Regions from separate parts of the Mesorhizobium sp. 1B3 genome, predicted to be linked through region 1. Evidence: predicted binding sites of a transcription regulator. Region 1 holds the regulator's gene; each other region holds the start of a gene.
What was found. Region 1 encodes PhoB, which activates phosphate uptake and scavenging genes when phosphate is short. Its sites were predicted from a motif close to TGTCATNNANCTGTCAT; they were not measured.
Positions count from the first base shown of each region.

Region 1 (2,186 bases):
CAAGATGTTCACCAACCCCGACGACAAGCGCACCCAGGACTACATCACCGGCCGCTTCGGCTGAGCCGGCGACGGGTTGCGGCGGACACACTTACGAGGACGTAAACATGGCCCAACATACGGTCAGGTCATTCGACGAGGAACTCGGCCACATCGACCGGCTGATCCGCGACATGGGCGATCTCGGCGGCGCGATGGTGAAAGGTTCGATCAAGGCACTGCTCGCTTCCGACACCGCGCTCGCCCAGCGCGTCATTTCCGACGATGCGGTGATGGACGCCAAGCAGCGCGAGCTCGACGAGCGTGCCATCACCATCATCGCCAAGCGCCAGCCCATGGCGCAGGATCTGAGGGCCGTGGTCGGCGCCATCCGCATGGCTGCCGATCTCGAACGGGTCGGCGATCTCGCCAAGAACATCGCCAAGCGGGTCGGTGCGGTCGGCCAGAGCGTCATGCCGCGCGGGCTGTCGCATTCCATCGAGGCGATGTCGGCGCTGGTGCTCGTCCAGGTCAACGCCGTGGTCGAGCACTATGTGGCGCGCGACACGCAGGCGCTGGTGAAGCTGCGCGCCGACGACGAGAAGATCGACATCCAGTACACGGCCATTTTCCGCGAACTCCTCACCTACATGATGGAGGATCCGCGCAACATCACGGCCTGCACGCATCTGCTCTTCTGCGCGAAGAATCTGGAGCGGATCGGCGATCACGTCACCAATATCGCCGAGAACGCCTATTATGTGATGACGGGTGAGCAATTGCCGGTGCAGCGCCCCAAGCTCGACGAGACATCGCAGATCGCGCTCGCCGAATAATCCCTTCCAAGCAGGTTTCTGTCGGAAAAACGTCGGCCACTTTTTCGAAACCTGCTTAGCCCACGGAGGCCAAGGACGGATGATTGCACCCAAGATCATGGTCGTCGAGGACGAGGAGCCGCTTTGCGTTCTCCTGCGCTACAATCTCGAAGCCGAGGGTTATCAGGTGGAGGTCGTCACGCGCGGCGACGAAGCCGAGCTTCGCCTTCAGGAAAACGTGCCCGACCTCCTGGTACTCGATTGGATGGTGCCGGCCGTCTCCGGCATCGAGCTCTGCCGTCGGCTCAGGATGCGGCCGGAGACCGAGCGGCTGCCGATCATCATGCTGACGGCGCGCGGCGAGGAAAGCGACCGCGTGCGCGGCCTCTCCACCGGCGCCGACGACTATCTGGTCAAGCCCTTCTCGACGCCTGAATTCATCGCGCGGGTGCGGGCGCTGCTGCGCCGGGCCAAGCCCGAAGTGCTGTCGACCGTGCTCAAGGTGGGCGACATCGTGCTCGACCGCGAGTCGCACCGCGTCTACCGCAAGAAAAGCGAGATCAAGCTCGGCCCGACCGAGTTCCGGCTGCTGGAATTCATGATGCAGCATCCCGGCCGCGTCTTCTCGCGCAGCCAGCTTCTCGACAATGTCTGGGGCGAGACGATCTACATCGACGAGCGCACCGTGGACGTCCATGTCGGGCGGTTGCGCAAGGCAGTGAACACGCCGCGCGCGCCCGACGTCATCCGCACCATCCGCGGCGCCGGCTACGCCATCAACGAGGCGTAGACGATCCTTCTTGTCCGGCGCTCGAAAACCCCTCATCCGACCTCGCTTCGCGAGGCTCGTTGACTCCCGAATAATACTTATACAATATAACAATTGGCGCGGGGGCGGCTGCCGCCATCCGCTCAATCGGGAGGACTGGCATGAAAAGATTCATTCGCGCGGCGGCTGCCGCCACCTTCTTGCTTCCCTTGCTGGCCGGGGCGGCCAGCGCCGACGTCACGATCGGCGTCACCGTCTCGTCGACCGGACCGGGAGCGGCGCTCGGCATTCCGCTCAAGAACTCCGTCGAGCTGTGGCCCAGTGAAATCGACGGCGAAAAACTCAACGTCATCGTGCTCGATGACGCGGGTGACCCGTCGGTCGCGACCACCAATGCAAGGCGCTTCGCCAATGACGACAAGGTCGACGTCATCATCGGCTCGGCGCTCACTCCGGCATCCATCGCTGTCTCCAGCGTGGCGACCGAAACCGGCACGCCGCACCTCGCCTGCTCGCCGGTGCCGCCCAATGTCGCCGGCGCCAAATGGACGTTCGTGTTGCCGCAGGCCGCCGATCTCATCGCCCGCACCCTCTTCGCCAGGATGCAGAAGGATGGGGTGAAG
Region 1 covers NZ_JBJHDO010000024.1:32,198-34,383, forward strand. Annotated here, with positions in the region: gene pstB (phosphate ABC transporter ATP-binding protein PstB) at 1-64, shown strand, start outside; gene phoU (phosphate signaling complex protein PhoU) at 108-815, shown strand; gene phoB (phosphate regulon transcriptional regulator PhoB) at 895-1,584, shown strand; gene ACCO56_RS32560 (ABC transporter substrate-binding protein) at 1,725-2,186, shown strand, end outside.

Region 2 (2,186 bases), on a different contig from region 1:
GACCGAACCCCTTCGCCTCCAGCCAGAGCGGAAAATAGGGAAGATGCATCCCCTGCGGAACGAACAGGAAAGCGAAAACGAGCGACATGCGCAGCTCGAAATGGCGTGGTTTGACGAGTTGTTCGGGCGAGAGCGGCGGGAGCGAGGGCAAAGGACATTCCGGGAAGGATGCCGGCCTTGTTGCTGACCGGCACGAAACCTTCGATACCACGCCCGGTAGCGGATCGGAATGTCCTGGTCCAATCGGTTGGCGGGCCTGCCATTCAGGCGGCGACGGCCTTGCCTTCGATCACCACGGGCACGAACGGTTCGGGCATGTTCCCCGGTCGCGCCGCCGATTCGGTCCAGCGCAGGATCTCCATCGATCCATCGAAATTTTCCACCACAGCGGTGCAGCTCTCCACCCAGTCACCCGTGTTGATGTAGCGGACGTCTCCGATCTCCTCCATTGCCGCGTGATGGATATGCCCGCAGATGACGCCATCGACCCCCGCATTGCTGGCCTGCTCGGCGACGATCGCCTGGAAAGCGCTGATGAAATTCACCGCCCGCTTCACGGTCACCTTCGCCCAGGACGAGAACGACCAATAAGGCAGATCGAGCGTCCGCCGGACACGGCCCACCACACGGTTGACCACGATTGCGAGATCGTAGGCCTTATCGCCGAGATAGGCGAGCCAGCGCACATTGTGGACGATGGCGTCGAACTGGTCGCCATGGATGACGAGATAACGGCGCCCATCCGCCGCGACATGGATCATCTGGTCGGCAACCTCGATGCCGCCGAAATGCCTACCCTGGAAGTCCCGCAGGAATTCGTCGTGATTGCCCGCGATATAGATGACCTTCGCGCCCTTGCGCGCCTTGCGCAGCAGCTTCTGGACTACGTCATTGTGCGATTGAGGCCAGTGCCAGGAGCGGCGCAGCCGCCAGCCGTCGACAATATCGCCGACGAGATAGATGGTTTCCGCTTCGTGGACGCGAAGGAAATCGATCAGATAATCGGCCTTGGCGATCTTCGAACCGAGGTGGACATCCGAGATGAAGAGCGTTCGAACTTTGCGCGGGGCAGTGCCGGACATGGGCTGATCCAAGGCTTGTCTTCGACCTGCCTATGCGCCGATTCATGCTACAGGCGTATGACGGTTGCGGATCGGTTCGGACGCGGGCTAGGTTGCTCCTGTGTTTTGAAAGGACTTACGACATGGACCTGGGGATCAAGGGCAAGAATGCGATCGTCTGCGCCTCCAGCAAAGGGCTCGGCCGTGGCTGCGCGATGGGCCTGGCCGAGGCCGGTTGCAATCTTGTCGTCAATGGGCGTGATGCGACGGTGCTGGCAAGGACAGCGGCCGAACTGCGCGAGCTCTACAAGGTCGATGTGATCGAGATCGCCGGCGACGTGGCTCAGCCAGGCGTGCAAAAGGCGATGCTTGCCGCCCTCCCCGCTCCCGATATCCTCGTCAACAACAATGGCGGTCCGCCGCCCAAGGATTTCCGCGAGCTCGACCGGCAGGCAATTCTCGACGGGGTGATGAAGAACATGATCACCCCGATCGAGCTCGTCAAAGCGGTGGTCGACGGCATGGCCGAACGCGGCTTCGGCCGCATCGTCAACATAACCTCGCTGTCCGTCTATGTTCCGATCGAAGGCCTGGACGTTTCCTCGGGCGCACGCGCCGGATTGACCGCCTTCCTCGCCGGAATCGCGCGCACCGTGGCGAGCCGCAACGTGACGATCAACAATCTGTTGCCGGGCAAACTGGACACCGATCGCCTGCGTGGGGCCTTTCAAGGCAACACCTCGGCCGAGGAACACCATGCGCGTCTGATCGCGGATATTCCAGCCAGGCGCCTGGGCACGCCGGAGGAGTTCGGGCAGATCTGCGCGTTCCTCTGCTCCGTACATGCCGGATACCTGACCGGGCAAAACATCCCGGTTGACGGCGGGGCCTATGTAAGCGCCTTCTGAAACGAGCTTTTTCGCGACCCCTCGCGAATCCACGATTGCTATAGACACCGCGCAAGGCTGGCTCCTTCGCCGGCCGACGAGGACGACAAAGGGACGGGTGGCCCGGGAATGAACGCCGAAACCAAGCAACAACGCTCCGACCTCGATGAGGCCGCTCTTTTCTTCCACAAATATCCAACGCCTGGAAAGCTCGAGATCCAGGCGACCAAGCCGCTCG
Region 2 covers NZ_JBJHDO010000004.1:536,596-538,781, forward strand. Annotated here, with positions in the region: gene ACCO56_RS14495 (MFS transporter) at 1-88, opposite strand, end outside; gene ACCO56_RS14500 (UDP-2,3-diacylglucosamine diphosphatase) at 264-1,082, opposite strand; gene ACCO56_RS14505 (SDR family oxidoreductase) at 1,205-1,969, shown strand; gene ACCO56_RS14510 (NADP-dependent malic enzyme) at 2,078-2,186, shown strand, end outside.
Region 2: ACCO56_RS14500 (UDP-2,3-diacylglucosamine diphosphatase) is a predicted target of PhoB. The motif match lies at 1,129-1,145, and genes of this name have one in related genera.

Region 3 (2,186 bases), on a different contig from region 1:
GATCGCCGCCGAGACATCCTCATCCTCGCGCGCGATCAGCCGCGTTCCCTTCTCTATGACCGTGACCTCGCTGCCGAAGCGGCGGAACATCTGAGCGAATTCAAGTGAGATATAGCTGCCTCCGGCGATCACGAGATGGCGCGGCAATTGGTCGAGATCCATCATGGAGGAGTTGGTGAGGTAGTCGATGTCGCCGACACCCGGCAGGTCGGGGACCGATGCCCGCCCACCGACATTCAGGAAGATCCTGTCCGCCGAAAGCAGTTCGTCGCAGACACGAATATCATGGGCACTCTCGAAGCGGGCGTGCCCGCGATAAAGCGTGCAATTCGCCATGCCGCCGATCCAAGTCTCGAGATTGCCGCGCGCGTCGTTCGACACCTTGTCCTTGCGAGCCTTGACGGCCTTCATGTCGATGCCGACATGGCCGGCCAGCGTCACGCCGTAGTCCGCGGCGCGATGCGCGAGGTGAGCGGCATAGGCGCTCGCCACCATGGCCTTGGTCGGCATGCAGCCGGTGTTGACGCAAGTGCCGCCGACCAGCTTGCGCTCAACGAGTGCGACACTCATGCCAGCCTCGCTGAGGCGACCGGCGAGAGGCGGCCCGGCCTGTCCGGCCCCGACGATAATGGCATCGAACTTCATGACACGGCCCCCACGATCAACAGCGCTCCCAGGATCGCCACGGCGTCTTCGATCAGCGCCGCCGGACGGTCCCGGCCAAAGGCCAGCGCCATGCGCGCCCTCGCCTCGGCGCCACCATAGGTGCCGAGCACCGCTCCGATCGCTCCGGCGACCAGCCCGCCGACGGTCAGTCCCGCCCCGGCGCCGATCACCGCACCGGACAGCCCGCCGGCCACGATGCGGGCGCCGAACTGCTGAGGCACCTTGCGGCTCGGCGTCGACGGCAATTGGTCCGCGATCAGCTCGGCGATTGCCGCTATGGAAAGCACGGCAACGGCGATCCAGTGGCCCATGAAAGCGGCCCAGCTTCCTCCTACCGGCACCCAGCCGAGATAAGCGCCCCAGCTTACGGCAGCCGGGGCCGTCATAGTCCGCAGGCCTGCGACTATACCTATCAATAATGCAAGCAGATAAAGCGACATTTCGATCCCCTCGGTGGACCTCGGCTGCTTGACGCCAAGGCGCAGGGATCGTCCACGATCCCTGGAGCTTCCGCAAGGGTACCTGTCACATGACTTTCACGCGCCGTCGCTACCCAGCCGGCTCAACTGCAATGGGGTGATTCATGGCCTTCGAAACGAACGACGCCTTTGCCGAAACCTTCACCGAGACCGGCAAGGCGGCGCCACCACGTTACCTCGGCATCCGCTTCGACATGTCCGGCAGGTTTCTGCCAACCCCAGGCAATACGGTGGTCAGCCATGTCGTGGCGGGATCACCCACCCAAGCCGCGCTCGAGCGCGTCAGACAGGCATTGATCGACCTGCCCCATGGCGATCGTTTCGCCTACACGCCCGTTTCCAGCTACCATATGACGATCTTTCAGGGCACGGTCGAAGGCCGACGTCAGCGCGGCTTCTGGCCCGAAGGGGTGTCCGCGGATGTTCCGATCGAGGAGACTACGAGATTTTTTCTCGAGCGGCTGGAAGGTTTCCCGCCAGCTCCGCCCTTCCGGATGAAGCCCGCTGCGGTTACGCCGCTCGGGCTCGTCGTGACCGGCGCAACCGACGAAGACGAACGCGTGTTGCGCAGGCTGCGCGACGACTTGACGGTGCCCTTCGGCTATCGCCATCCCGACCACGACAGCTACAGGTTCCACATCACTCTGGCCTACCCTAAGACCTGGCTGCCGGCCGGAGCGGAAGAGGCCTATCTTCCGGCGCTGGTCAGGCTGACGGATTCCTTGATCGAAGAACTCGAGATGATCGAGCTCGACGCCCCCGCTTTCTGCGTGTTTCCCGATATGACCGAATTCCGTCCGCTCAAAATCCTTGCGCGGTGAACGCCGCTTGGCTGTGGCCCAAAAGGAGATTTGAGTTCCCCGGCCTCCTGTAAAGGCACGAGGATCGAGGAATTTTCGTCCCCACATACCCGCTTTTGGAGCATGAGATTTCTATGGGCGTCGATTTGGCAGAGGCCGCCGCCTTGTCCCGTTCGGCGGCGGGCCTAGATTAGCAGCCAATTCGTACCGATCGGCACGAAGTCTGAGAAAGAATGGAAAA
Region 3 covers NZ_JBJHDO010000002.1:312,040-314,225, reverse strand. Annotated here, with positions in the region: gene ACCO56_RS06565 (FAD-containing oxidoreductase) at 1-645, opposite strand, end outside; gene ACCO56_RS06560 (DUF4126 domain-containing protein) at 642-1,106, opposite strand; gene ACCO56_RS06555 (DUF1868 domain-containing protein) at 1,250-1,966, shown strand.
Region 3: ACCO56_RS06555 (DUF1868 domain-containing protein) is a predicted target of PhoB. The motif match lies at 1,190-1,206, and genes of this name have one in related genera.